4 regions of the Streptomyces sp. NPDC058001 genome follow, and region 2 is predicted to be linked to each of the others. Evidence: riboswitches for the same ligand, from Rfam matches in the RefSeq annotation. Region 2 holds a riboswitch; each other region holds the start of a gene.
What was found. Region 2 has a riboswitch for cyclic di-AMP ahead of ACFVT5_RS10010 (transglycosylase family protein). Riboswitches for the same ligand answer to the same signal wherever they lie in the genome.
Positions count from the first base shown of each region.

Region 1: linked by a shared signal. The riboswitch ahead of ACFVT5_RS32880 (peptidoglycan DD-metalloendopeptidase family protein) and the one ahead of ACFVT5_RS10010 (transglycosylase family protein) in region 2 are both predicted to bind cyclic di-AMP.
Region 3: linked by a shared signal. The riboswitch ahead of ACFVT5_RS19835 (M23 family metallopeptidase) and the one ahead of ACFVT5_RS10010 (transglycosylase family protein) in region 2 are both predicted to bind cyclic di-AMP.
Region 4: linked by a shared signal. The riboswitch ahead of ACFVT5_RS40350 (M23 family metallopeptidase) and the one ahead of ACFVT5_RS10010 (transglycosylase family protein) in region 2 are both predicted to bind cyclic di-AMP.

Region 1 covers NZ_JBHVQT010000014.1:266,226-273,430, forward strand. Annotated here, with positions in the region: gene ACFVT5_RS32860 (STM4013/SEN3800 family hydrolase) at 1-273, shown strand, start outside; gene ACFVT5_RS32865 (STM4012 family radical SAM protein) at 270-1,613, shown strand; gene ACFVT5_RS32870 (STM4011 family radical SAM protein) at 1,610-2,569, shown strand; gene ACFVT5_RS32875 (SGNH/GDSL hydrolase family protein) at 2,519-3,310, opposite strand; gene ACFVT5_RS32880 (peptidoglycan DD-metalloendopeptidase family protein) at 3,491-4,438, opposite strand; cyclic di-AMP (ydaO/yuaA leader) riboswitch at 4,443-4,631, opposite strand; gene ACFVT5_RS32885 (alpha-galactosidase) at 4,935-7,055, opposite strand.
Region 2 covers NZ_JBHVQT010000004.1:48,262-55,466, reverse strand. Annotated here, with positions in the region: gene ACFVT5_RS10025 (nucleoside triphosphate pyrophosphohydrolase) at 1-744, shown strand, start outside; gene ACFVT5_RS10020 (cytochrome P450) at 741-2,009, shown strand; gene ACFVT5_RS10015 (transglycosylase family protein) at 2,185-3,153, shown strand; cyclic di-AMP (ydaO/yuaA leader) riboswitch at 3,318-3,520, shown strand; gene ACFVT5_RS10010 (transglycosylase family protein) at 3,524-4,234, shown strand; gene eno (phosphopyruvate hydratase) at 4,529-5,809, shown strand; gene ACFVT5_RS10000 (septum formation initiator family protein) at 5,944-6,420, shown strand; gene ACFVT5_RS09995 (DUF501 domain-containing protein) at 6,468-7,016, shown strand; gene ACFVT5_RS09990 (exopolyphosphatase) at 7,013-7,205, shown strand, end outside.
Region 3 covers NZ_JBHVQT010000007.1:396,033-403,237, forward strand. Annotated here, with positions in the region: gene ACFVT5_RS19820 (GNAT family N-acetyltransferase) at 1-100, opposite strand, end outside; gene ACFVT5_RS19825 (HPr family phosphocarrier protein) at 318-599, shown strand; gene ACFVT5_RS19830 (GntR family transcriptional regulator) at 820-1,515, opposite strand; gene ACFVT5_RS19835 (M23 family metallopeptidase) at 1,798-2,604, opposite strand; cyclic di-AMP (ydaO/yuaA leader) riboswitch at 2,618-2,788, opposite strand; gene ACFVT5_RS19840 (M16 family metallopeptidase) at 3,013-4,380, opposite strand; gene ACFVT5_RS19845 (M16 family metallopeptidase) at 4,404-5,861, opposite strand; gene ACFVT5_RS19850 (DNA topoisomerase (ATP-hydrolyzing) subunit A) at 6,203-7,205, shown strand, end outside.
Region 4 covers NZ_JBHVQT010000022.1:111,254-118,458, reverse strand. Annotated here, with positions in the region: gene lhgO (L-2-hydroxyglutarate oxidase) at 1-1,085, shown strand, start outside; gene trmB (tRNA (guanosine(46)-N7)-methyltransferase TrmB) at 1,220-1,957, shown strand; gene ACFVT5_RS40355 (PrsW family glutamic-type intramembrane protease) at 2,024-3,463, shown strand; gene ACFVT5_RS40350 (M23 family metallopeptidase) at 3,490-4,557, opposite strand; cyclic di-AMP (ydaO/yuaA leader) riboswitch at 4,569-4,713, opposite strand; gene ACFVT5_RS40345 (PP2C family protein-serine/threonine phosphatase) at 4,973-6,184, opposite strand; tRNA gene ACFVT5_RS40340 (tRNA-Met) at 6,430-6,503, opposite strand; gene ACFVT5_RS40335 (PRC-barrel domain-containing protein) at 6,570-6,926, opposite strand; gene ACFVT5_RS40330 (MFS transporter) at 6,961-7,205, opposite strand, start outside.

The sequences.
Region 1 (7,205 bases), on a different contig from region 2:
CTGCATCAGCCCAACTGGTTCCACCTCCCGGGCGCCACGCGTGAGGCGGGCGACAGCCCCGCGACGCACGCCGCCGCCCTGGAGTACGTCGACCGGCACATCGGGCGGCTGCTTGCCGCGATGAGCGGGCGGCGCCGCTGCTTCGTGATCGTCTGCTCCGATCACGGCACGGCGTACGGGGACGACGGATTCACCGGTCACCGGCTCGGCCACGAGGTGGTCTGGACAGTGCCGTACGCCCACTTCTTCGTCGACCCGACCGAGGCGCCATGAGTACCGACCGGACCAACACACCGGCCCCACGCCCGTACCAGAGCTACGTGTACGCGTACCCGCACAAGACGTCGTACCGCCCGCTGCCCGACCGGCCCGCGCTGCGCGACCTGTGGCGGGGCGAGCCCAAAAGCGCGCTCTCGCTGTACGCGCACATACCGTTCTGCGAGGTGCGCTGCGGGTTCTGCAATCTGTTCACGCGGATCGGCGCCCCGGACGAGCTGACCACGCGGTATCTCGACGCGCTGGACCGCCAGGCGACCGCCGTACGCGAGGCGTTGGGCGACGACGAGCCGGTCCGGTTCGCGACGGCCGCCTTCGGCGGGGGCACACCGACGTTCCTGACGGCGGACGAGCTGAACCGGCTCTGCGACATCGCCGAGAAGCGGACGGGGGTCGACCTGCGCGCGGTGCCGTTGTCCGTGGAGGCGTCCCCCGCGACCGCGACGCCGGACCGGCTGGCCGTCCTAGCCGAGCGGGGCGCGACACGGCTCAGCCTCGGTGTGCAGAGCTTCGTGGACGAGGAGGCGAAGGCGGCCGTACGACCGCAGCGGCGGGCCGACGTCGAGGCGGCGCTCGGGCACATCAGGGAGGCGGGCATCCCGGTCCTCAACATCGATCTGATCTACGGAATCGACGGGCAGACCGAGGCGTCCTGGCGGACGTCGCTGGACGCGGCGCTCGCGTGGCGGCCCGAGGAGCTGTATCTGTATCCGCTGTACGTACGGCCGTTGACGGGTCTGGACGGGCGGACGCCGCTCGGGGACCGCGCGTGGGACGAGCAGCGGCTGCGGCTGTACCGGCAGGGCCGCGACCATCTCCGCGCGCGGGGCTACGAGCAGGTGTCGATGCGGATGTTCCGCCGCGCGGACGCTCCCCCGCAGGGCCCCGAAGACTACGCGTGCCAGACGGACGGCATGATCGGCCTGGGCTGCGGCGCCCGTTCGTACACGTCGACGCTGCACTACTCCTTCGACTACGCCGTGCACGCGCGCGAGGTCCGCTCGATCATCGACGCCTACACGGCCACGGAGGACTTCGCCCACGCGGCGCACGGGCGACGCGTGGACGCGGACGAGGCGCGGCGGCGCCATCTCCTCCAGTCGCTGCTCCAGGCGGACGGGCTGGACCGGGCCGAGTACCGGGAGCGGTTCGGGGGCGATCCGGAGCGCGACTTCGCGGCCGAGTGCGCGCGGTTCACCGCGCGCGGGTGGCTCGACGGCACGGCGGACGACCGGCTGCGGCTGTCGCCCGAGGGCCTCGCCCACTCCGACGCGCTGGGCCCGGAGTTGTTCTCGCCCGCCGTGCGCGCCGCGATGGCCGCGTACGAGGTGCGATGAGCGCCGGGGTGAGCGAGGCGGGCGGGGTGAGCGAGGTGGGCGGCACGGATCTCACGGTGCTGTACCGGGGCCCGCTGGCGTCCTGCGACTACGACTGTCCGTACTGCCCGTTCGCCAAGCGGCGTGACAGTACGGACCAGTTGCGGGCCGATCGAGCCGCGCTCGCCCGGTTCTCGCGGTGGGCCGGGCAGCGGGTGGACGGCCGGCTGTCCGTGCTGTTCACGCCCTGGGGCGAGGGCCTGGTCCGGTCCTGGTACCGGCGCGCCCTGGTCGAGCTGTCGCACCTGCCGCATATCGACCGGGTCGCGATCCAGACGAATCTGAGCTGCCGTACGGACTGGCTGGCGGAGGCCGACCTGGACACGGTCGCCCTGTGGTGCACCTACCACCCGGGGCAGACACCGTACGACCGGTTCCTCGCGAAGTGCGGTGAACTGGCCGACCGGGGCGTGCGGTTCAGCGTCGGCGTCGTCGGCCTTCCGGAGCATCTGGAGCACGCCCGGCGGCTGCGCGCGGCGCTGCCCGCGCACGTGTACCTGTGGATCAACGCGGCCGAAGGCCACACGTACACCGACGCGGAGGCCGAGCGGTGGACGACGCTCGACCCGCTGTTCCCGTACAGCCGCCACCCGCACCGCAGCGCGGGCCTGCCGTGTCGTACCGGCTCGTCGGTGATCTCCGTGGACGGCGAGGGCACCGTGCGGCGCTGCCACTTCGTCCCGGCCGAACTGGGGAACCTGTACGACGGTTCGTACCGCGCGGCGCTCGGCCCGCGCCCCTGTCCCCGTACGGCGTGCGACTGCCACATCGGGTACGTCCATCTGGAGACCCTGCCGCTGTACGACGTGTTCGCCGGGGGCGTCCTGGAACGCGTACCGGCGAACACGGTCGTGCCGCCGGGCGGTTCAGAGGGGCAGCAGGTCCGGACGCTTGGCCTCCATGTGGTCACCCGATGACTCGCCTCGCAGCCGCCGCCCGATCCACGGCACCAGATACTCACGGGCCCAGTGGATGTCGTCGCGCCGTACTTCGAGGGTGCCGCGCGGCGGTAGCGGCGGCCACGGCTGGTCGGGGTCGGCGGGCACGTCGACGCCGAGGACCTGTCCGGCGCGCAGCGCGACCCGGGTGTGCCCCTCGGGCGAGAGATGCAGCCGGTCGTCGTCCCAGGCCCGCCGGTCCTGCACGGTCCGCAGCGACCAGAGGTCGAGCACCGGACAGCCGTAGCGGTCGGCGACCGCGCGGACATGTCCGTTGTACGTGGCGATCTTCCCGCGCAAATGCTTGAGCAGGGGCACACCGCGGGTGTCGAAGCCGGTGGTCACCACGACGGTGCCGACGGCGTTCGCGAGGTCGGCGACGGCGCTTTCGAACCGCTCGGCGACCTCGTCGGGGTCGGTGCCCGGCCGGATGATGTCGTTGCCGCCCGCGGCGAAGGTCACGAGGTCGGGCGCCAGCTTCTTGGCGCGCGGTACCTGGTCCGCGACGATCTGGTCGAGGAGCTTTCCGCGGACGGCGAGATTGGCGTACCGGAAGGTGTGTTCGGGGAGTCGGTCGTCGAGAAGGACGGCGAGCCGGTCGGCCCACCCCACGAAGCCTCCGTCGGGCCCGGGGTCCCCGACCCCCTCGGTGAAGCTGTCGCCGACCGCTGCGTAGGACCTGATCGCGTCTCTGATGAAGGTTGTCGACTCTGCTGCCACAACGCCCCATCTTTCACCGGCGCGAGTGAGCTACGCCACCGTAATAAAGCCATCCCAGGGGTTGACGAAGCGTGAGAAAGACCACCGGTCAAGATTCGGCCAACCCGGAATACGCGGAAGGGTCGCATCCGCCGATGCGACCCTTCCGTGAATCCGACCGATCGAGTGGATCGAGTTCGGTCAGACGCTGACTCCGTGCGCCCGCAGATACGCCAGCGGGTCCACGTCGGATCCGTAGTCGGGCGAGGTGCGGATCTCGAAGTGCAGGTGCGGTCCGGTGACATTGCCGGTCGCGCCCGAGAGTCCGAGCTGCTGGCCGCCGGTCACGGTCTGCCCGGCCGAGACGGACAGCTGGGAGAGGTGGGCGTACTGCGAGTACTGGCCGTCGCTGTGCTGGACGACGACCTGGTTGCCGTACGCGCCGCCCCAGCCCGCCGAGACGACGGTGCCCGGACCGACGGACTTGATGGTGGTGCCGGTCGGGACGACGAAGTCGACACCGGTGTGGTAGCCGCTGGACCACATGCTGCCGGACTGGTGGTACGGCGTACCGACGGCGCCGCCGTCGACGGGCAGCGTGTACCCCGAGGCATTGCTGTCGGCGGCGTTGGTGGTCGCGCCCTGGTCGGCCGGGGCCGCGGTGTCGGCGGACGACGAGGAAGGCGCCGGCTCGGTGGACGGCGCCGCGGTGTCGTCCGACGAGGAGGACGAGGACGACGGGTCGGCCGGAGCGTCCGCGGCCTTGCCACCGATGGTCAGCTTCAGACCGGGGTGAATCAGGCTCGGGTTGTCGCCCACGGCCTCCCGGTTGTCCTCGTAGAGCTTGTGCCAGCCGCCGCTGACGCTCTGCTCCTGCGCGATCTTCGAGAGATAGTCGCCGGACTTCACGGCGTACGTCCTGACCGTGGCCGTCTTGGCGGACTTCGCCGCTTCGGCCTTCTTGACGGCGGCCTGGTCGAGGGCGACGGACTTCTCGGCGGCCACGGGTGCGGCCTGCCCGGGAGCCGCGTGGGCGCCGGTGGCGCCGATCAACGGCAGTGCGAGCGCGGCGCCACCGGTGCCGGCGACGGCGATTCCACGGGTGAGGCGCTGGGCCTTGGGACGACGGTGCTTACCCTTCGCGGGCATGACGAATTCCTCTCCGGCGCCTACGAGGTGAGCTGTCGGGTTCGGGCTGGAGATGCCCGGTCGCGCTTTCACGCGACTTCACCCCGAGCCGCTCCGGTCTCCCGATAGGGGTTCCGGATTCGGCGTACTACCTGTGGATCCCCCGCTCCTGCCAATTTCGGGTGGGTGTCCGGATTCCGGGCGGCGGCAGGATTAGGCGTCCGTCCGGATGGAGCTGGACGCTAAGCGAGCAGGAATGCCGCAGACAAGCAGAGAATTCGCAAACGCATTCCGCTTCTTGATCCTTGGTGAATTTCCCGGTCACCCTGCGTCGATGAAGGACCTTCCGGAGTACCGCAATTCCCTTGGAGCGCACGGAACATGGCCCGAGCATGATCGCCACCCACCGTCACGGATATGATCCTGCTCACTGACGCCGCCGCCATAGCGCCTTATTCCGGTTATTTCAGGGCTAGTTGGACCAGTGGCCCAGAATCCCATCAAACGCGCAATTCGGTCAGATGCGGCGTAGCCGGATGACTGTCGCGTCCAGATCGCCGCGTAGTCCGGTGCGCAGCCCGTGGTGCAGCAGGACCGCGCCTCGGTGCACGGTCCCGGTCTCCCGGCACTCGTAGGAGGCCAAGGCGTCCAGGCCGCTCAGTCGCACCGGGGCCGTCGCTTCCCCGTACTGCTGGGCCGGCAGCCAGGCGAGCACGACGACATCGTCACCGAGCACGTACTGGATCGCGCTCGGCCCGCCGGTCACCCCCTCCGGGGCCCGCAGCCGGTAGAGGTCTCCGCGCTGGACCACCGGCCTGATCTCCTTGTAGAGATCCACCCAGGTCCGCGCCTCGGCCAGTTCCTCACCGCTCCACTCCGTGAGGTCACCGCCGAGGCCGAGCACTCCGGCCATGGCGCTGACGAACCGGAAGCGGAGCGAGCTGACCCGGTCGTTGAGCTGCGTGTTCGGGCTGTCCGTGACCCAGGCCGCCATCACCCGTGCCGGATGCAGCTGGCTGAAGCCGTGCTGGATCGCGAGCCGGTCCAACGGGTCGGTGTTGTCCGAGGTCCACACCTGGTCGGTGCGCGCCATGATCCCCAGGTCGACCCGTGCGCCGCCGCCGGAGCAGGACTCGAAGGCGACACCGGGATGGGCATCGCGCAGCCGGTCCAACAGGGCGTACAGGGCGCGTACATGGGCGTTCCAGAGCTTCTGCGGGTAGGGCTCGCCCGGCCAGCCCGCGTCGGTGAAACAGCGGTTGAAGTCCCATTTCACATAGTCGATCGGGGCACTGTTCAGCAGCGCGTCGAGCCGCTCCCAGAGATACGCCTGGACGTCCTCACGGGCGAGATTGAGGATGAGCTGATTGCGGAATTCCGTCCTGGTACGTCCCGGAAAGTGCTGCACCCAGTCGGGGTGCGCCCGGTACAGCTCCGAGTCGGGGTTCACCATCTCGGGCTCGACCCAGATCCCGAACCGCATGCCCAGCGTGTGCACGTCGTCGGCGAGCGGCTTCAGCCCGGACGGGAAGCGGTCGGGGTTGGGGGTCCAGTCGCCGAGCCCGGCCCGGTCGCTGGTGCGGGACCCGAACCAGCCGTCGTCGACCACGAACAGCTCCACGCCCACCTCGGCGGCCCGCCGGGCGAGGGCGCGCTGCTGCTCCTCGGAGATACCGAAGCCGGTGGCCTCCCAGGAGTTGTAGAGCACCGGACGGTCCCGGTCCGCTTCCGGCACGACGTACGCGCGCTGGTAGGCGTGCCAGGCGCGGCTCGCGCCGCCGAATCCGCCGCCGCTCCACAGCCCGGCGAAGACAGGTGTGGTGAGCGTGGCGCCGGGCGCGAGCAGGTCCTGTCCCGCGTCGTCGTGTCCGGTGCCGCCGGTGATCTGGACGGCGCCGTCGGGCAACTCGTGCACGGCGATCCGCCAGGACCCGGACCAGGCGAGTGCGCAGCCGTAGACCTCGCCCCGCTCCTCGGTCGCCTCGCCGTCGGCGTCGAGCGCGACCCAGGGCAGATGCTGATGCCCGGTGTGCCCGCGCCGACTGCCGATGACCCGCTCCCCGTACGTCAGCTCGGAGCGCGTAAGCCGGGACTCGGCGGCCCACCGCCCGTGCAACTGCGAGAGCCGCCAGCGGTCGCGCCGGGGCAGGGTCCAGGTCGCGGAGTCGGCGCGCAGCACCTCCAGGGCGGGCGCGTCGGCGGGGCCTTCGTGGGCCAGGACGGCGGAACGCTCGACCACGTCGCCGCGCATGCCGTACCGGAGCGTGAGCAGCAGCCCGACCACCTCGTCACGGAACCGCACCTCCAGCAGGTCGCCTTCGACGGACGCGTCCCGGTAGCGCCATTCGGTGCCGCGGATCTGGTCGGTGCCGTGGGGCTGCTCGGTACGGAGGGACAGGGCGGGGCGTACGAAGCGGGGGCCGCCCTCGACGGGGTACTCCTCGCGCCCGTCGAGCGGGGCCTCGAAGGGGCGCGGGGCGGGCGGCGGTTCGGCGGCCAGGGACTCGGCGTCGGCGAGGGTGATCCGGGGGCCCCAGTGCAGATGCAGCAGGGCGTCGTCGTCCGCGACGCGGAGCGCGTAACTGCTCGTGGGCCCCGAAAGGAGCCAGGTCCGCCCGTCAGCACCGATCTCGATCATCAAACCCCCACAGATCCGAACAGGCACGCTCAGGTACGCACATCATCAAGGGCGGTCCGGGTCCGGGGCAACGCCCCTGCGGCGAGACGTTCACCTCGGCCACAGGGGGTGTCCCGGCAGGGTCGTCCCGGAGATGATTGCCCCAGGAAT
Region 2 (7,205 bases):
GTCGTCCTGGCCGGTGCCGACGGTGAGTCCCGGCTCACCGATGGACTCGCCCGGCTCGCCGGTTCGGGGCGGGTCGCGATGCCCGATCTGGAGCTGCTGCCCGCCTCGTACGACCTGCCGGGCGCCCGGCTCCTCGACCTGGTCCAGGTCATGGACCGGATCCGCACCGAGTGCCCCTGGTCCTCGCGGCAGACGCACGAGGGCCTGGCGAAGTACGGGATCGAGGAGGCGTACGAACTGGTCGAGGCCATCGAGGACGGCGACCGCGACGAACTGCGCGAGGAACTGGGGGACGTCCTGCTCCAGGTCGTCTTCCACGCGCGGATCGCCGAGGAGGGCGGCCCGGACGAGGGCGACGAGCCCTTTTCCATCGACGACGTCGCCGCCGGTATCGTCGCCAAGCTGATCCACCGCCACCCGCACGTCTTCGGCGACGCCACCGCCGAGACCCCCGAGGACGTCAAGGAACACTGGCTGCGCACCAAGGCCGAGGAGAAGCAGCGCGACTCGGTGACCGACGGGGTGCCGCTGGGACAGCCAGGGCTCGCACTCGCCGCGAAGCTGGCGTCCCGCGTCCGTACCGCGGGCCTGGAGGTACCGGCGCCGGCCGGTGAGGGCATCGGGTACGACCTGCTCGCCATGGCGGTCCGCGCGGAGGCGGACGGCGTCGACCCCGAGGCCGCGCTGCGGGCCGCCGCCCGTGCCTACCGCGACGCGATCCGCGCCGCCGAGATCCCCCGGTGACCGACGCCGCACCGGAACTCTTCAGCTGGGAGTTCGCCACCGACCCGTACCCGGCGTACGCCTGGCTCAGGGAACACTCGCCCGTGCACCGCACCCGACTGCCCAGCGGAGTCGACGCGTGGCTCGTCACGCGGTACGCGGACGCCAGACAGGCGCTCGCGGACCAGCGGCTGTCGAAGAATCCCGTGCACCACGCCGAGGACGCCCCGGGCAAGAGCAGGACCGGCATCCCCGGTGAGCGCAGCGCCAATCTCATGACGCATCTGCTCAACATCGACCCGCCGGACCACACCCGGCTGCGGCGCCTGGTGTCGAAGGCGTTCACGCCGCGCCGGGTCGCCGAGTTCGCGCCCCGGGTACGGGAGTTGACGGATCAGCTGATCGACGGCTTCGCGGAGCGGGGCAGCGCCGACCTCATCCACGAGTTCGCCTTCCCGCTCCCCATCTACGCCATCTGCGATCTGCTCGGCGTCCCCCGCGAGGACCAGGACGACTTCCGCGACTGGGCGGGCATGATGATCCGTCACGGCGGCGGCCCGCGCGGCGGTGTCGCCCGGTCCGTGAAGAAGATGCGCGGCTATCTCGCCGACCTCATCCACCGCAAGCGGGAAGACCTGGGCGAGCAGGGCGACGACGACCTCATCTCCGGGCTCATCCGCGCCTCGGACCACGGCGAGCACCTCACCGAGGACGAGGCGGCGGCCCTGTGTTTCGTGCTGCTCTTCGCCGGTTTCGAAACGACGATCAACCTGATCGGCAACGGGGTCCATGCCCTGCTGCGCAACCCCCCGCAGAGGGCGCTGCTCCAGGAAAGCCTCGCGCACGGTGACACGGGACTCCTGGAGACCGGGATCGAGGAACTCCTGCGCTACGACGGGGCGGTGGAACTCGCCACCTGGCGGTACGCCACGCAGAGCCTGCGGATCGGGGGACAGGAGATTCCGCAGGGCGATCCCGTCCTGGTCGTCCTCGCGGCGGCCGACCGCGACCCCGAGCGCTTCGACGCACCGGACACCCTCGACCTCGCCCGCCGCGACAACCCGCACCTCGGATACGGGCACGGCATCCACTACTGTGTCGGCGCCCCGCTGGCCCGTCTGGAGGGCCGTACCGCCCTCGCGACCCTGCTGCGCCGCCTGCCCGATCTGCAACTCGCCGTGGAACCGGCCGACCTGAGATGGCGTGGGGGACTCATCATGCGCGGATTGCGTACCTTGCCCGTACATTTCACGCCCCGCGCGCCGGAACCCCCAGTGATCCCGTGAACCCACAGTGATCCCCGTGAACCCACCGTGAACTGACGATCCGTCACGTCTGTGACTTTCATGTGATCTGCGCTGCATCGACTTGTGACCAGCGTTCGAATCCGGCTACGTTCACGTCGACTCGGCGGTCCCCATGTGCCGCAGTCGGCCCAGTTGTCCCACGAAAGGCCACCGCATGCTCTCCGGGAACGGTCGTCACCGTCGCCCCCGCCAGGCGCCTGCCCTGGTCGTCGCGGCCGGAGTGACAGGCTCCGCCCTCGCCATCCCGCTGCTCGGCGCGACCGGCGCGCACGCCGCCGACGGCGCCGCCTGGGACCGGCTCGCGGAGTGCGAGAGCGGCGGCTCCTGGAGCGCCGATCACGGTAACGGGTACTACGGAGGATTCCAGTTCGCGCAGGAGACCTGGGAGGACTTCGGCGGTCTCGATTACGCGCCCCGCGCGGACCTGGCCAGCCGCTCCCAGCAGATCGCGGTCGCCGAGCGCGTCCTCGCGGTGCAGGGTCCGGACGCCTGGGTGAGCTGCGCCCCGATCGCCGGGCTCACCAAGGGCGGTGCGAAGGCGGACGTCGACCCGGGTGCGGCTCCCTCGGGGGCGCCGGGCAAGAGTTCCGGTTCGGCGAACGGCACCACGAAGCCGGGCAACTCGTCAGATGCGAAGAAATCGCCGGTTCCCTCCACCTCGCCCGATTCGTCCCCCACGTCCGACGGCTCCACTCCTTCCAAGGGGAAGAACCAGGACTCCACCGGCAAGACGGACAAGTCGACCGACCCCACCACCAACCCCACCAAGTTGGATGAAAACGCGGCCAGTTCCGGCAGTGGCGCGTCCGGCGACTCCTCGGCCACCGGCCGCCATCGCGGCGACGAGGCCGACGAGGGCACCGAGGACGCTGCCGCATCCCGCGCCGACGACTCCGCCGGCCGGCACGCCTCACGCGGCGAGGGTGAGCGCGGCGCGGCGGACGGCACCTACACCGTGCGGCCCGGCGACAGCCTCTGGGGCATCGCCGACAGCCATGACCTCAAGGGTGGATGGTCCGCTCTCTACGCCGGCAACAAGTCGACCGTCGGCACCGACCCGGACCTGATCCTGCCAGGCCAGAGCCTTGAACTTCTTCCCGAATCGGACACCGCACAGCGGTAGTTCGGGCCTAATGTCCGATTTGGCGAGAGTGAGAGATGGGTCTCACCGGCCTCGATCGGCTTTGAAAAAGGGCCGTTCGCATGTCTACCGTCAGGATCGCTCGCCACAGCGGGCACCGAGGGCCGTCACGCCGAATCCTGCCGACGGCCGTTCGGGAACAGTCGTCGCGTCAAGCGCCGTAGGCAGGAGCGGGGGACCCAAGGTAAGTGCCGGGCGAGGCCGCCGGCGGAGTCGCAGCAGCACCGCGACTCCGTGAGAGCGACCGCCGACCGGCTAGGGGTGAAGTCGTGCGCCAGGGGCGCACGGCCGGGCAACTCACACGGCCCGAACCCGACAGCTCACCTCGCAGGCGTCGGTGAGGGGATCTCTCATGCTGTTTTCCGGCAAGGGCAAGCACCGTCGCCCGACCACTCTCGACCGCACCACCCGTGCCGTCACGCTCGCCGGTGTCGCCGGCGCGGCCGTCGCCGCCCCGCTGATCGCGTCCGGCACCGCCTCCGCCGCCACGGCCTCCGAGTGGGACGCCGTCGCCCAGTGCGAGTCCGGCGGCAACTGGTCCATCAACACCGGCAACGGCTACTACGGCGGCGTCCAGTTCTCGGCCTCCACCTGGGCCGCGTACGGCGGCACCGCCTACGCGTCGACCGCCAACCTGGCGTCCAAGGCCCAGCAGATCGAGATAGCCGAGAAGGTACTCGCCGGACAGGGCAAGGGTGCCTGGCCGACCTGTGGCGTGGGCCTCTCCAACACCTCGTACAACGGCGGTTCGGGCAGCACGCAGCCCGCCCAGCCGGCAAAGCCCGCCCAGCCGTCGCAGGAGCAGAGCGCCCCGGCGCAGAGCCAGAGCGACCGCGCGTCCCGCTCGCAGGAGCGCACCGCCCCGAAGACCGTCGAGACCCCGACCGGCAAGACGGTCAAGAAGGGCAACGGCGAGTACAAGGTGAAGAAGGGCGACACGCTCAGCGGCATCGCCCAGGCGCACGGCGTCAAGGGCGGCTGGCAGGCGCTGTTCAAGGCGAACGACGACATCATCGACGACGCCGACCTGATCTACCCGGGCCAGCAGCTCCACCTGAGCTGACCCGAGACCGTACGGACCTCAAGGTCACACAGACCCGAGGTTCCGAGGTCCCTCACCGAAACCGCCCTCTCTCCCAGGGCCGCCCCGTTCCGGCGCGTGTACCCCCGTACGCGCCGGGGCGGGGCTCCGGTTTGTTTCGTTCAGAAACAATTTGCTCTCGGTTCTGTCCAGGAGGTGGGCGGCGGACTGGCCGATGCCCCCGGGCCCGTTAGGCTCATGTCCGCGAGGCCACGCGGCCCCGTGTACCCGCGTCACATCGTGTACCCGCGTCACATCCCATAAAAGGAGATGCTCGTGCCGTCCATCGACGTCGTCGTAGCCCGGGAAATCCTGGACTCCCGAGGCAATCCCACGGTCGAGGTCGAGGTCGGCCTCGACGACCTCAGCACGGGTCGTGCCGCCGTCCCCTCCGGTGCGTCGACCGGAGCGTTCGAGGCCCTGGAGCTTCGCGACGGAGACGCCAACCGCTACGGCGGCAAGGGTGTCGAGAAGGCCGTACTCGCCGTCATCGAGCAGATCGGCCCGGAGCTGGTCGGGTACGACGCCACCGAGCAGCGCCTCATCGACCAGGCGATGCTCGACCTGGACGCCACGCCGGACAAGTCCTCGCTCGGCGCCAACGCCATCCTCGGTGTCTCGCTCGCCGTCGCGCACGCCGCCGCCGAGGCGTCCGACCTGCCGCTCTTCCGCTACCTGGGCGGCCCCAACGCGCACCTGCTGCCGGTGCCGATGATGAACATCCTGAACGGCGGCTCGCACGCCGACTCCAATGTGGACATCCAGGAGTTCATGATCGCGCCGATCGGCGCGGAGTCCTTCTCGGAGGCGCTGCGCTGGGGCACCGAGGTCTACCACACCCTCAAGAAGGTGCTGAAGACCAAGGGCCTGGCCACCGGACTCGGCGACGAGGGCGGCTTCGCGCCGAACCTCGGCTCCAACCGTGAGGCGCTCGACCTCATCCTGGAAGCGATCAAGGAGGCCGGTTACGTACCCGGCCAGCAGATCGCCCTCGCGCTCGACGTCGCCGCCTCCGAGTTCTACAAGGAGGGCAAGTACCTCTTCGAGGGCAAGGAGCGCTCCGCCGCCGAGATGACGGAGTACTACGAGGAGCTGGTCGCGGCCTACCCGCTCATCTCCATCGAGGACCCGCTGTTCGAGGACGACTGGGCCGGCTGGCACGTCATCACCGAGAAGCTCGGCGACAAGGTGCAGCTCGTCGGCGACGACCTGTTCGTCACCAACCCGGAGCGCCTCGCCCGTGGCATCGAGGAGAACTCCGCGAACGCCTTGCTGGTCAAGGTCAACCAGATCGGTTCGCTGACCGAGACCCTGGACGCCGTCGAACTGGCCCAGCGCAGCGGCTTCAAGTGCATGATGTCGCACCGCTCCGGCGAGACCGAGGACGTCACCATCGCCGACCTCGCCGTCGCCACCAACTGCGGCCAGATCAAGACCGGCGCCCCGGCCCGCTCCGAGCGCGTCGCCAAGTACAACCAGCTCCTGCGCATCGAGGAGATCCTCGACGACGCGGCCGTGTACGCGGGCCGCAGCGCCTTCCCGCGCTACAAGGGCTGACCAAGGGCTGATCAGGGGCCGGCCCTCCTCCGGGCGCTGCTTCCCCGGTTGCTCACCCCGGCCTCCGTACGTCCCCGCACCCGGTCCCGTACCGTGTGCGGGGACGTACGTACATGACGGGGAGGCGGGACACGATGGCCGTCAAGGACCGGGACCGGTTCTCCACCGCGACCAGGCTGCGGCTGCTCGGTGAGCAGACCGCCGCGCGCGTGTACCGCTCCCAGACCAAGCGGCAGGCCCGCCGCTCCCGGCTCACCGGCCGGGCCGCGCTGCTCGCCCTGGTCCTGTGCTCCCTCGTGGTCGCGCTCGCGTACCCGATGCGGCAGTACGTGTCCCAGCGCGCCGAGATCGCCGATGTGCGGCGGCAGAAGGAGCAGGCCCGTGAGCGCGTCGAGCAGTTGCGCGACGCCAAGGCCCGCTGGCAGGACGACGCCTACGCCGAGCACCGCATCCGTGAGCGGCTGCATTATGTGATGCCCGGCGAGACCGGTTACACGGTGGTCGACCCGAGCGCCGCGGGACAGAAGCGCACCGACCGGGCCGCGGCCGACCGCCCCTGGTACACGAACGTCTGGGAGGGCGTCGACAAGGCGGACCGAACCCGCCGCTGACCGTCCGTCCCGCACTCCGAACCGATGGAAAGATCAAGACTTCAGGCATGGAAACGCCCCCGCCGACCACTCCGCGTACCGAGCCGACCGACGCCGATGTCGCGGCGTTCAGGGAACAGCTCGGCCGACCTCCGCGCGGGCTGCGGGCCATCGCGCACCGCTGCCCCTGCGGACAGCCGGACGTCGTGGAGACCGCGCCCCGGCTGCCCGACGGCACGCCCTTCCCGACGCTGTACTACCTGACCTGCCCGCGCGCCGCGTCCGCGATCGGCACGCTTGAGGCGGGCGGTGTCATGAAGGAGATGACGCAGCGCCTTGCCACCGATCCGGAGCTGGCCGCCGCGTACCGGGCGGCGCACGAGGACTACATCCGGCGCCGCGACACCATCGAGGAACTCACCGGGTTCCCCAGCGCCGGTGGAATGCCGGACCGGGTGAAATGCCTGCACGTCCTGGTCGCGCACTCGCTGGCCGCCGGGCCCGGGGTCAACCCGCTCGGTGACGAGGCCCTGGCGATGCTCCCCGAGTGGTGGGCGAAGGGCCCCTGCGTGACGGTCGAGGCCGGCGCGTGCGCGGCCGGGGAGAGCGGCCGGTGACCCGGGTCGCCGCCATCGACTGCGGTACGAACTCCATCCGGCTGCTCGTCGCCGACGCGGACCCCGTGACCGGTGAACTCACCGATCTGGACCGGCGGATGCGGATCGTCCGGCTCGGCCAGGGCGTCGACCGCACCGGACGGCTCGCCCCCGAGGCGCTGGAACGGACCTTCGCGGCCTGCCGTGAGT
Region 3 (7,205 bases), on a different contig from region 2:
CAACGGTGATGGGCCTGATCCGCGCGGTGCCGCCGTCACGCAGCACCACGTCCGCCTCCCAGTGCGAGGGGTACGTATGCCGGTCGTCCGGGTTCCGCATGGGGCCAGCGTACGGGTCGCGGCACCGGAAGGTGCGGGGCAGGCTGAGGGGATCGCGAGGGCTGCCGTTCGGTGCGGTCGGCGGCCGGGTGCGGTCCCGGTGGCATCCTGGTGCGGTCCCGGTGGCGTCCGGGTTCTGCCCGGGTCGGAACGGGTCACGTCCGGCGGTATGGGACACTGGTCTAGACAACCATGAGACATCTGAAGGGCAGCATCACATGGCTGAGCGCCGCGTCAACGTCGGCTGGGCGGAGGGCCTTCACGCCCGCCCCGCCTCTATCTTCGTCCGCGCGGCCACGGCCGCCGGCGTCCCCATGACGATCGCCAAGACCGGCGGCGACCCGGTCAACGCCGGCTCCATGCTCGCGGTCCTGGGTCTGGGTGCCCAGGGCGGCGAGGAGATCGTCCTGTCCTCCGAAGCCGATGGCGCGGACGCCGCGCTCGACCGGCTCGCGAAGCTGGTCTCCGAGGGTCTTGAGGAGCTTCCCGAGACCGTCTGAGGTCCCGTGATTCGGGTGGGTGTGCGTCAATTCGGGTGGTGGTGTGCGTCGCTTCGGCGGACACCACCACTTTTCTTTGCCGCCACGTAAGCGCGCGACCCCCAACTTCGGGGCCGCGAAATATCGTGCACCCGCGAAATACGGGATACGGGAATATGGAAATAAGGGCAGCACAAAGCCGCCTCCTCGAATTTCCCTCTCTTTGTATACGGCCCCTTTGTTACTGGCAGGCGCTTGCCGTGTTTACGGCATGTTGCGAGGTCCTCACGCGGTCGCCGAGTGCGGTACGTCCCGGGAATCGCCACCGGTGTGACGGGACCGAGCGCTCCGTGTGCACGGTCATCAGTGCCCGCGCCCGCTCGCCGTCGCCCCGGGCCACCGCATCGACGATCGCGCCGTGCTCCGACCACGCGTCGGCGGGGTGCGCCGAGGGCTCGACGGTGTACATCCAGGCGATCTTGTGCCTGAGCTGGGTGAGCAGCGCGGTGAGGCCCTGGCTGCCGGACGCCTGGGCCAGCGTCTCGTGGAACCAGCCGCTGAGCGAGCGCAGATCCTCGCTGGTCCCGCTCCTGGCCCGCTCCTGACCGAGCCTCACCAGGCCGCGCAACACCTTGAGATGGGCCTCCGTGCGGCGCTGTGCCGCACGCGCCGCGCCGAGCGGTTCGAGGAGCACCCGGATGTCCAGGAGGTCGGCCGCCTCCTGCTCGGTGGGCTCCGCGACACAGGCGCCCGCGTGCCGCCGGGTGACGACGAAACCCTCGGCCTCCAGGGTCCGCAGCGCCTCGCGTACGGGGACCCGCGAGACTCCGTAGCGGCGCGCGAGCACTTCTTCGGTGAGCCGGCTGCCCCGCGCGTGCGCGCCGCTGACGATGTCGTCCCGGATGGCCGTGCATACCGAGTGCGCGGGAATGCGCATGACCGGACCTCCGCCTTAATCCCCGCGAAACGCGGTCGATCGACACCTGTTCTGCGACTCTATTGCAGGGTGCCTGAATTTCCGACGGTGGACCGGATCCCGGGGATATTTTTTGGACAAGCGGGGGTGCGGAACGCCGAAAGCCCCGGCATGGGCCGGGGCTTTCGGGACGTTCTGTGGCGGTCACCGGTCAGGTCTGCGCCGGGGGGCTCGCGTCAGATCCGCGCCGGAGACTTCGCAGGTTCGCTCAGGGGCTTCGGAGGCGGGCTCCAGAAGCCGGCTTCAGAGGCTGACGCCGTGTGCCCGGAGGTACGCGACCGGGTCGAGGTCGGAGCCGTACTCCGGGCTCGTACGGGCTTCGAAGTGCAGGTGCGGTCCGGTGACGTTGCCGGTGGCGCCCGAGAGGGCTATCTGTTGGCCCGGTGTCACGGTCTGCCCGACGGAGACGCCGACGGACGACAGGTGGCCGTACTGGGTGTACGTGCCGTCGTGCATCCGGATGACGATGTTGTTGCCGTAGGCGCCGCCCCAGCCCGCTTCGACGACCGTGCCGGAGCCGACCGCGCGTACGGGGGTGCCGGAGGCGGCGTGGAAGTCGACGCCGGTGTGGCTGCCGGACGACCAGACGGAGCCGCCCGACTGGTAGCCGGTCGACACGTACGAACCGGCGATCGGGGTCACATAGGCGGTCAGTCGCTTGCGCTCGGCCTCACGCGCGGCGCGCTGCTTGGCCTCGCGTTCCTTCTTGGCCTTCGCCTCGGCCTTGCGCTTCTCCTCGGCGGCTGTCTTCTTCGCCTCGGCCTCCGCCTGACGCTTGGCGGCGGCCTCGTCGGCCGCCTGACGCTGGGCCGCGGCCTGCTCGTCGATCTTCTCGGCGAGCGAGGTGCCGATGGCGACGGCCTGGGTGAGGCCGGTGTCAGCGGGAAGGGAGTCGTCGGCGGCGAGTGCGGGGGCGGCGAGGCTCCCGATGACGCCGGTGGTGGTGAGGGCGGCGACGCCGGCCACGCTCACGGTGGTGCGGGTGAGACGGCTGGGACGGCGGTGCTTCCCGGTGGCACGGCGAGTGCCGGTGGCGCGAGTGAACGCCATGAAGTGGCTGATCCTTTCCTTCCTTCTCGCCTACCGGGTTAGCTGACGGGTTCGGAGCAGGAAGGTCTCCTACGGGCCCCCTGCGCGCGTGCGCGCGCCGGGCGTCCGATTCACCCCGGGGGACATGGTGTGGGTCCCCGGCTCCCCTGGCTCGCGCCGTACGGGGACTCGGCGATGACTGTCCGGTGCCACGGCCGTGGCGTACTGCCCGACGAACAGCCGGACCGACGCTAAAGGGGACATCTGCCAATCAACAAACGGATCACCGCTTTTGTAGCGCATGCCACAGGTCAGACACCAACGTCCTTGCCATTTCGGACATATGAGGACCCCGAGGACCCCGAGGACCCCGGTGGCTCGGGAGTCGCCTCGGGAGTCATCAGGGTCCTCACGCGCGCGGTACGCCGATCAGCCGTGGACGACGGTGACTTCGCCGATACCGAGGGCCTTGACGGGCTCCTCGATCTCGGACGCGTCCCCCACCAGCACGGTCACGAGCCGGTCCACCGGGAACGCGTTGACGACGGCCGCCGTCGCTTCCACGGTGCCCGTCGCGGCGAGCCGGTGGTACAACTCCGCCTGGAAGTCGTCCGGGAGGTGCTGCTCGACCTGGTCGGCCAGCGTGCCCGCGACGGACGCCGCCATCTCGTACTTGAGCGGCGCGACGCCCACCAGGTTCTGCACGGCGACATCCCGCTCCGCGTCCGTGAGCCCCTCGTCGGCGAGGGTGCGCAGCACCTTCCACAGGTCGTCGAGCGCGGGGCCGGTGGACGGCGTGTCCACGGAGCCGGAGATGGCGAGCATCGCCGCGCCCGTGCCGTCCGCCGCGGAACGCAGCACCTGGCTGAACGCGCGCACGCCGTAGGTGTAGCCCTTCTCCTCGCGCAGGACGCGGTCCAGGCGCGAGGTGAGGGTGCCGCCCAGGCAGTACGTACCGAGGACCTGCGCGGGCCATACGCGGTCGTGCCGGTCCGCGCCGACGCGCCCGATGAGGAGCTGCGTCTGCACGGCGCCGGGCCGGTCCACGATGATCACACGGCCGGTGTCGTCGGCGGTCACCGGCGGCATGGGACGCGGCTGCGCGGTGCCGCCCGTCCAGGCGCCGAGGGTGTCCGCGAGAACCGCGTCCACATCGGTGCCCGCGAGGTCGCCCACGACCACCGCGGTGGCTGTCGCGGGGCGTACGTGCTTCTCGTAGAAGGCGCGGACGGCGGCCGAGTCGATCGCGGCGACGGTCTCCTCGGTGCCCTGGCGCGGACGCGACATGCGCAAGGCCGCCGGGAACAGTTCCTTGGAGAGTTCCTTCGCGGCCCGCCGGGCCGGGTTGGCGGTCTCGTGCGGGATCTCGTCCAGGCGGTTGCGGACGAGCCGCTCGACCTCGCTGTCGGCGAACGCGGGCGCGCGCAGGGCGTCCGCGAGCAGCCCGAGTGCCTTCGGCAGTCGGGAGACGGGGACTTCGAGGGACAGGCGTACGCCCGGGTGGTCGGCGTGCGCGTCGAGCGTCGCGCCGCAGCGCTCCAGCTCGGCGGCGAAGTCCTCGGCCGAGTGCTTGTCGGTGCCCTCGGAGAAGGCCCGCGCCATGATCGTACCGACGCCGTCGAGCCCGCTCGGCTCGGCGTCCAGCGGGCTGTCGAGCAGCACCTCGACGGCGATGACCTGCTGGCCGGGGCGGTCGCAGCGCAGGACCGTCAGGCCGTTGCCGAGGGTCCCGCGCGTGGGGGCCGGGAAGGCCCACGGCTTGGCCTCGCCGGCCTGCGGCTGGGGGTGGAATTCCATGGTCACGGTGGGCTGGGCCTCGGTCACTTGGCCGCCTCCTCTGCGGTCTGGTCGGTGTCGCCGGCGTTCTGGCCAGTCGCCTCTGTGGCCTCTGTGGCCTCAGCGGCCTCTGTGGCCTCTGTGGCCTCAGCGGCCTCTGTGGCCTCTGTGGCCTCAGCGGCCTCTGTGGCCTCTGTGGACTCGGTGGCCTCTGTGGGCTCGTAGACCAGCACCGCGCGGTTGTCGGGGCGCAGACGGGCCTTCGCGACCGCCTGGACCTCGTCCACGGTGATGTCCAGGACCCGCTCGACGGCCGTCAGGGCGAGCTGCGGGTCGCCGAACAGGACCGCGAACCGGCACAGTTCGTTCGCGCGTCCGGAGACCGTGCCCAGCCGGTCCAGCCACTCGCGCTCCAACTGGGCCTGCGCACGCTCCATTTCCTCGGGCGTCGGGCCTTCGGCGGCGAAGCGGGCCAGCTCCTCGTCCACGGCGGCCTCGATGACGGGGACCTCCACGTCGGCGGAGGTCTTCACGTCCAGCCAGCCGAGGGACGGCGCGCCCGCGAGGCGCAGCAGCCCGAACCCGGCCGCCACGGCGGTACGGTCACGGCGTACCAGGCGGTTGTAGATACGCGAGGAGTCGCCGCCGCCGAGGAGGGTGAGCGCCAGGTCGGCCGCGTCGCACGCGCGCGTACCGTCCTCCGGCAGCCGGTAGGCGGCCATCAACGCGCGCGAGGGGACCTCTTCCTCGACGACCTCGCGCAGTTCCTCGCCGACGATGTCGGGCAGACCGCCGTCGCGCGGGGCGGGCTTGCCGTCATGGACGGGGATCGAGCCGAAGTACTTCTCGATCCAGGCGAGCGTCTGCTCCGGGTCGATGTCCCCGACGACCGACAGGACGGCGTTGTCCGGCGCGTAGTACGTGCGGAAGAAGGCCCGCGCGTCGTCCAGGGTCGCCGCGTCCAGGTCGGCCATGGAACCGATCGGCGTGTGGTGGTAGGGATGCCCCTGCGGGAACGAGAGCGCGGTCAGCTTCTCGAACGCGGTGCCGTAGGGCACGTTGTCGTAGCTCTGGCGGCGTTCGTTCTTGACGACGGCCCGCTGGTTGTCCAGGGACTCCAGGTCGAGCGCGTCGAGCAAGGAGCCCATGCGGTCGGCCTCCAGCCACAGCGCGAGCTCCAGCTGGTGCGTGGGCATGGTCTCGAAGTAGTTGGTGCGCTCGAAGCTGGTGGTGCCGTTCAGCGAGCCTCCGGCACCCTGCACCAGCTCGAAGTGACCGTTGCCGTGCACCTGGCGCGAGCCCCTGAACATCAGGTGCTCGAAAAGGTGAGCAAGGCCGGTGCGTCCCTTGACCTCGTGGCGCGAGCCGACGTCGTACCAGAGGCAGACCGCGGCGACCGGGGTCAGGTGGTCCTCGGAAAGCACCACGCGCAGGCCGTTGGCCAGGCGGTGCTCGGTCGCTGTCAGGCCGCCGGAACCGGCCTGGGTGGCCGTGTGACCCATGGGCATGTACGTCCCTTCGATCGCGAAAACTCAAGATTGCGTGCCAGTCCTGCCACTGTATGCAAGCGTGCTGACACCTGGCGAAGTTCCCGGCCGGGCTACGCCGAGAGCGAGCAGCGGTCTCCCGTACGGTACGGCCGGACCAGGGTCCGACCCGAGTGTGACCGGGGTGTGACCGGGGCCGATACGGGGGTCTCCGGGCCGGCGGATCGTCGGGTCGTGCGACCTCCTGGCACGTCCAACGGACGGGTCGCGGTCGGCGTTGTCAGTGGGGCGGTCCACAATGGTCCGCATCCGATTCCGTTCCATGCCCCGGCACAGTGTGAAGGAGCCGCAGCGCGATGGCCCGCCGCAGCACGAAGACCCCGCCGCCCGACGACTTCGAGGAGAAGATCCTCGACATCGACGTCGTCGACGAGATGCAGGGCTCCTTCCTTGAGTACGCATACTCGGTCATCTACTCCCGCGCGCTGCCCGACGCCCGCGACGGTATGAAGCCGGTACAGCGGCGCATCGTCTACCAGATGAACGAGATGGGCCTGCGCCCCGACCGCGGCTATGTGAAGTGCGCGCGCGTCGTCGGCGAGGTCATGGGCAAGCTCCACCCGCACGGCGACGCGTCGATCTACGACGCGCTGGTGCGCATGGCGCAACCGTTCTCCATGCGCCTGCCCCTCGTCGACGGCCACGGCAACTTCGGTTCCCTCGGCAATGACGACCCGCCGGCCGCGATGCGGTACACCGAGTGCCGGATGGCCGACGCCACCTCGCTGATGACCGAGTCCATCGACGAGGACACGGTCGACTTCTCGCCGAACTACGACGGCCAGGAGCAGGAGCCGGTCGCCCTCCCGGCCGCGTACCCGAACCTCCTGGTGAACGGCTCGTCGGGCATCGCCGTCGGCATGGCGACGAACATGCCGCCGCACAATCTCGGCGAGGTCATCGCCGCCGCCCGGCACCTCATCCGGCACCCGGGCGCGGACCTGGAGACCCTGATGCGGTACGTCCCGGGGCCCGACCTCCCCACGGGCGGCCGGGTCGTGGGCCTGTCCGGCATCAAGGACGCGTACGAGACGGGCCGCGGCACCTTCAAGATCCGTGCCACGGTCGCGGTCGAGACGGTGACGGCGCGCCGCAAGGGCCTGGTCGTCACGGAGCTGCCGTTCAGCGTCGGCCCCGAGAAGGTCATCGCGAAGATCAAGGACCTGGTCGGCTCGAAGCGGCTCCAGGGCATCGCGGACGTCAAGGACCTCACCGACCGTTCACACGGTCTGCGCCTGGTCATCGAGATCAAGAACGGCTTCGTCCCGGAAGCAGTCCTGGAGCAGCTCTACAAGCTGA
Region 4 (7,205 bases), on a different contig from region 2:
AGCCGGGCCCCGCGCTGCACCAGACGGGGCGCAACAGCGGCGTGATCCACAGCGGTGTGTACTACCGTCCCGGCTCGCTCAAGGCGCGGTACGCGGTCAAGGGCGCCGCCGAGATGGTGAAGTTCTGCGCGGAGTACGACATTCCGCACGCGGTGACCGGGAAGCTGATCGTCGCCACGGACCGCTCCGAGCTGCCGCGTCTGCACGCGCTGGTGCAGCGCGGCCGGGAGAACGGCATTCCGGTGCGCGAACTGGGCCGCGCGCAGCTCGCCGAGCACGAGCCGGAGGTCCGGGGGCTGGCCGCGATCCATGTCGGCACGACGGGCATCTGCGACTACGCGGCCGTCGCGCGCCGGCTCGCCGAGGCGTCCGGGGCCGATCTGCACTACGGCGCCGAGGTGGTCCGGATCGACCGCCGCCCCACGCGCGGGGTGGCCGTTCTGACGGCCGACGGCACGGTGGTACGGGGCCGGGTCCTCGTCAACTGCGCGGGGCTCCACTGCGACCGGATCGCCCGCCTCACCGGGGACGAGCCCGGGATGCGGATCATCCCCTTCCGGGGGGAGTACTACGAGCTGGCGCGGCCCGAGCTGGTGCGGGGACTGGTGTATCCGGTGCCGGATCCGGCCTTTCCGTTCCTCGGCGTGCACCTCACGCGCGGGATCCACGGCGGGGTCCACGTCGGGCCGAACGCGGTACCGGCGCTGGCGCGCGAGGGGTACGGCTGGGGGACCGTGCGCCCGGGTGACGTGGCCGGGACCCTGGCGTGGCCCGGGGCCTGGCGGATGGCGCGGGAGCACTGGCGGTACGGGGGTGGGGAGCTGCGGCGTTCGGTGTCGAAGGGGGCCTTCACCCGGGCCGTGCGGAAGTTGTTGCCGGCGGTGACTTCGGGGGATCTGGTGGCTGCGGATGCCGGAGTGCGGGCGCAGGCCGTTTTGCGGGACGGGTCGCTGGTGGATGACTTTCTGGTGCGGGAGGGGGCGCGGGCGGTGCACGTTCTGAACGCGCCCTCGCCGGCGGCTACCGCGTCTTTGCCGATTGGGCGGGAGGTCGCGCGCAGAGCCCTGCGAGCCCTCACCGGGTAGCGACCGGTCGCCCCCCGCGCCCACAACGGGTAGGGGAACGGGACCGGGACCGGCGAATATCGGTGCCGTCCTAGAATGACGGCACTGTGCATGCGTACGACGAGTCCCCCCAGTCCCCCTCCCGTCCCCGGGCCATGTTCGCCCTCGGGGAAGGGCCCGCCGCTGATCCCGCCGGGGCGCATTTCGATCGGCGGATCCGTAGTTTTCAGCCGCGGCGGAGTCGGGTGACGCGGGGGCAGGGTGAGGCCATTCGGCGGCTCTGGCCTCGGTGGGGGCTCGATATCGACGGGCAGCGTGTCCTCGATCTGGACGCCCTGTTCGACGGTCTCCCCGTCGTCCTGGAGATCGGTTTCGGGATGGGCGAGGCCACCGTGCGGATGGCCGCCGACGACCCGGGCACCGGCATCCTCGCGGTGGACGTGCACACCCCGGGCCAGGGCAATCTGCTCAACCTCGCCGAGCAGGCGGGGCTGACCAACGTACGGGTGGCCAACGGGGACGCGATCATCCTGCTCTCCGAGATGCTCCGCCCCGACAGCCTCGCCGGACTGCGGGTGTACTTCCCGGACCCGTGGCCCAAGAAGCGGCACCACAAGCGCCGGCTCATTCAGCCCGAGTTCCTGACGCTCGCGGCGACCCGGCTGAGGCCCGGCGCGCTGGTGCACTGCGCGACCGACTGGGAGCCGTACGCCGAGCAGATGCTCGATGTGCTCACCGCGCACCCGGAGTTCGAGAACACGCGGGAGGACGGCGGGTACGCGGCCCGGCCCGCGTTCCGTCCGCTCACGCGGTTCGAGGGCCAGGGTCTCGACAAGGGGCATGTGGTGCGTGACCTGCTGTTCCGCCGGGTCCAGGGCGGGGCCGAGGGCTGATTCGCCCGTCCGTCGGCGGCCGACGCACCATCGCGGTCAGGCCCGTTCCCCCTTTAGGGTCACAAGGTGACCACCCCTCCCCCGTACCCGACGCATGATCCCGGCGCGCACGCCGGGACGGGCTTCGGTGCCGGGACGAGTATCCGCGCGGGGACGGCCGTCCGGGCCGGGACGGGCCGCCCGCACTGGTGGCAGCGCCGGTTGGTACGCGTCATCGCCCTCGTCACGCTGCTCGCCCTGTCCGGTCTCGTCATCCTGGCGCTGGTGCGGCAGCAGACCGGCACCGAGGGGTTCCTGGTCGGGCTCGGGCTGGCCGTGCTGCCCGTGCCGCTGCTGATCGCGGCGTTCCGCTGGCTGGACCGCGTCGAGCCGGGGCCCTGGCGGAATCTGATCTTCTCGTTCGCCTGGGGCGCCTGTGCCGCAGCGCTGATCGCGATCGTCGCGAACAGTTTCGCCACCCGCTGGATCGCCACCGCGACCGCCGACCCGACCGGCGCGGACACCCTCGGCGCCACGGTCATAGCGCCGATCGTCGAGGAGTCCGCGAAGGCAGCCGCGATCCTGTTGATCTTCCTGTTCCGCCGACGCGACTTCACCGGCATCGTCGACGGTGTGGTGATCGCCGGGATCACCGCCACCGGCTTCGCGTTCACCGAGAACATCCTCTACCTCGGCACCGCCTTCGGCACCGACCAGCTCAGCGGCGACCGCGGCCTCGCGTCGGTCACGGTGGCGACCTTCTTCGTACGGGTGGTGATGTCGCCGTTCGCGCACCCCCTCTTCACCGTGCTGACCGGCATCGGCTTCGGCATCGCGGCCCTCTCGGCGGACCGTCAACGGATGCGCCGGGTCCTGCTTCCGATCACCGGGCTGCTGCTCGCGATGGGCACGCACGCGCTGTGGAACGGCTCCTCGACCCTCGGCGACTTCGGCTTCCTCGCGGTCTACGGGGTGTTCATGGTGCCCGCGTTCGGGCTGCTGACCTGGCTGGTGATCTGGACCCGCCAGCGGGAACTGCGCACGGTCCGCGCCGAACTGCCCGCGTACGCGGCGGCGGGCTGGCTGACCCCGGCGGAGCCCTTCGCGCTCGGCTCGATGCGCGCCCGCCGCCTCGCCCGCGCGTACGCGACCCGCACCCAGGGCAAGGCAGCGGCGCGCGCGGTCGCGGAGTACGAGGCGTACGCGACCTCGCTGGCGTTCCTGCGGCACCGGGCCCTGCGCGGGCGCGCGGGTGCCGACTTCGCCGTACGGGAACGGGAACTCCTGGGCGCCCTCTGGTCACGGCGGGACGCGGCGCGGCCGGCGCTGACCCACGCGGCGCAGACCACGGCACCGCGCGTACCGCTGTGGGCCCTACCGCAGCAGTGGCAGGGTCCACAGAGGTACGGGCCTCACCCACCGCCGCACGAGCCGTACGGGCAGGCCGCGCAGCCGTACGCGACCCCGCAGCCACACCCGTACGGGAACCCGCACCCGTACCCCGGCTACAACCCGTACCAAACCTAGGCCGCCGGGGCCGTCATCAGGGACCGTCAGGGGTTGAGGCCCTTGCTCCGCAGCCACGCCATCGGGTCGATCCCGGTGCTGCTGCCGCCCGGGTGGACCTCCAGGTGGAGATGCGCCCCGGTGACATTGCCGGTGGCGCCCACCCGGCCGATGACCTCGCCCGTGGTGACCTTCTGGCCGACGCTGACGCTGATGGACGACTGGTGGCAGAACCACACCTCGGTGCCGTCGTCGAGCGTGAGGATCGTGCGGTAGCCGTACGAGCCGGACCAGCCCGCCTCCGTGACGGTCCCGCCGTGCACCGCCTTGATCGGGGTGCCGGTGGGGGCCGCGAAGTCGAGTCCGGTGTGCTGGCCGGACGACCAGAGCGAACCGGATTCGCCGAAGGTCGAGGTGATCGTGTACGCGGAGGTGGGGAGGGCGAAGGTCTTCGCGAGCTTGGCCAGGCGCTCCTTCTCCGCCTTGGCCTTGGCCTCGGCCTCCGCCTTCTTCTTCGCGGCGGCGGCCTCGGCCTTCGCCTTGTCCTGCTCGGCGGCAGCGTCCGCGGCTGCCTTCTTGGCGGCGGCCTCCTCGGCGGCGACCCGCTCGGCGGTGTCGGCTTGGTCCTGCTGCTGCTCGGCCTGCTCCATGATCCGTGCGCGCAGTGCCTCGCCCGCGTCGGTGGTGCCCTGCTGGGCTTCGGTCGTGGTGATGCCCGCGCCGGTGAGGGGCGCCGCCACGGTCTGCGCCGGGGCGGAGTCGTCCGCGATGAGAGCGCCCACGCCCGGCAGGGACTTGGCGTCCGGGAGCGAGTCGGTGACCGCCGACAGGTCCGGCATGGCGATATGGACGGGCGGCTTGCCGCCCTGCGCGGTGGCGATGCCGCCCGCGCCGACGGCGGCGATCACGCCGACGCCGAGCACCGTGGAGCTGCGCGCGAGTCCGCCGCGCTGCTTGGCGACGCGGTGCCTGCCGCGTACGGGTCGTATGGACTCCTCAGTGGGATTCCATTGCCCCCGCTCCTCCTCCGCGACGGGCGGGCCGAACGCGGTGCCGAAAGGGTCGAAGACCTTCGGGAGAGGTGAGGTTTCGGGGGCAGGCGGGTTGGACGCCACTGAGGCGCACTCCTTTCCTTCCTTCTCGCCTACCGGGTTAGCTGACGGGTTCGGAGCAGGAAGGTCTCCTACCGGCGTCCTTCGCGAGAAAGGACGCCCGATTCACCCCAAGTAGTGGTTCCCCGGTTCCCTTGCGGGATTCGGCGCGTGCGCACGGAGCCGCCTCTTGTGACGGCTGGGACGACCGCGCTGCGTTATCGAACGTTAATAGACGGCGGGGCCGGATTCCAAGCGGTTCCTGTTGATCGTTAAGGGCCTTGGCCTGGACTTAACGGGACACGGCGGGCCGGAACCGGGCGAGTTGACGGCACATCGAGAGGTTTCCTGACGTCACCGTCAGCTGATAGTTCGTCACTTGTTATGCGGAGGGCTGCCGTTCGATCACCCTTGGTGATATGGAGCCCGTCAGGGTCCGTCAGGGTCTCCGCAGGGCGATGAGGGCCATGTCGTCCGTGCTGCCGCCGCCCGTGTGTTCCCGTACCTCGCGGGCGACGGTGGTCAGCAGGGAGCCGGGCCCCGGGAAGGTGCGGCCCCGCAGCCGCTCGGCGGGATCGTAGAAGATCCCTTCCCCGTCGCGCGCCTCGGACAGTCCGTCGGTGTAGATGAGCAGCGTCGCGCCGTACGGGAAGTGCGCCTCGTCGGCCCGGTCGGGCCAGCTACCGAGGTCGGTCATGCCGAGGGGCAGCGCGGGCTGGGCCGGCGAGAGCACGCGCAGCCCTCCGTCGGCGTGCAGCAGCAGGGGCTCGGGGTGGCCCCGGTTGACGATCCGCACGATGTCCTCGCCGTGCGGGATCTCCGCGAGCAGGACCGTGGTGAAGCCCTCGAAGTCGTCGATACCGCGCCGCCGGGTCCCCTCGCGCTCCAGGGCGCGTTCCAGGCGCTGCGCCACGGCCTCCAGGCTGCCCTCCTGTTCGGCGGCCTCGCGGAACGCGCCGATGACCACGGCGACGGCCGCGACCGCGCCCATCCCCTTGCCCCGTACGTCGCCGACTATCACGCGGACCCCGTGCGGGGTGTCCTGGACCGCGTACAGGTCTCCCCCGATGAAGGCGTCGGCCTGCGCCGCCTCGTACCGCGCGGCGACGTCGAATCCGCCGATCCGCTCGGCCGGTACGGGCAGCACGGCGCGCTGTGCGGCCTCGGCGATCTCGCGGGCGCTGGCGAGCTGGGCGTCGCTGCGGCGTACGAGGGTGTTGATGAGGAGGGCGAGCACGGCGACGGTGACGATCGTGACGATCTCCGTGAAGCCCTCGACATGGGTCACATTGCCGCGGAACGAGCGGAGGCCCAGCACGGCGAGGGAGGCGAGGGTGCCGGCGATGACGGTGGCGCCGAGGCCGTAGAAGGGGGCGGCGGCGAGGGGGGCCGCGGCGAACAGCGGGGCGGCCGTGAACTGCGGCGGGGTCAGCGCGTCGAACAGCAGTCCGCCGGCGATGAGGAGCCAGGGCAGGGAGCGTACGAAGCCGCGGGCGGGCGTCGCGCGGCGGTGTCGGGCGGGGCCCCGCTGCTCCTTGGCGGGGTCGGCCGGGGGGTCGAAGGTGCCGGGGACGAAGTCGCCGGACGGCCGGGGCGGCACGGGGGGAGCCTCGGGGCGGGCGCGGGGGACGGATTCCGTACCGCGCTCCATGCCGCGCTCCGTGCCGGGCTCGGGTTCGGCGGGGTCACGGCCTCCCTGCTCACCGTTGTGTCCGCCTGGCTGCGCCACCGGTCATCTCCCGCCGCCTCCGCCGTACCGCTGTCACGCCCGTCATCGCACCCCACCAGATTTCCCGTAGCCGGGGCGGGGGGCGAGCCGGTACGGGCCGACCGGGTGAGGGGGCCGGACAACGCCGAAGGCCCGGAAGCTGACGCCTCCGGGCCTTCGACCTTGAGTAGCGGGGACAGGATTTGAACCTGCGACCTCTGGGTTATGAGCCCAGCGAGCTACCGAGCTGCTCCACCCCGCGTCGGTAAACACAACTATACGCCATGCGAGCGACCACCCACGCCACCCACGGTCAGGGGCGGCCGGGTCAGCGGCGGGCGAGTTGCCGTTCGCCTGCCGCGCCAGGGGTGTAGGGCATGCCGTAGTGCTGGAAGATCGGTTGCTCCTGGTCGGCGGGGAGGACGTCGTCGGTGCCCATGGAGGGGCTGTCCTTCACCAGGGACCGGTCGTAGTTGACCTTGACGTAGCCGGGTCCGACGGTCGCCGCGTTCAGCGGTACGAAGACCAGGCGGTAGCGGGTCGGAAGCCCGGTACGGACGGTGGCCATGGCCGGTTCGTCGGTACGGGTGTCCACGTACACCCCTTCGAGGGTGCCGATCTTGTGTCCGTCGCGGTCGTCGACGGCGTAACCGCGCCACTCTCGGATGTCGCTCACCTCGATCATCGCGGATCCCTTCGCGAGGCCCCTACCGGTTTTCTCAGTGTGCCTCCGCCCGCCCCGCCGAGCTACCGGACATCCACCGCGTCCGCCGCTCGGTCAGCCAGTACAGGAAGGCGAGGACCGGCAGGGCGGCGCCCAGGAGGGTGACGGCGGTCCAGCCGGCCGCGTGGTACGCCATCGAGCCGAATTCGGAGCCGAGGGCGCCGCCGATGAAGAAGGTGGCGATGAAGGCGCTGTTCAGCCGGGCGCGGGCGCCGGCGTCGAGTTCGTAGATGGTGTGCT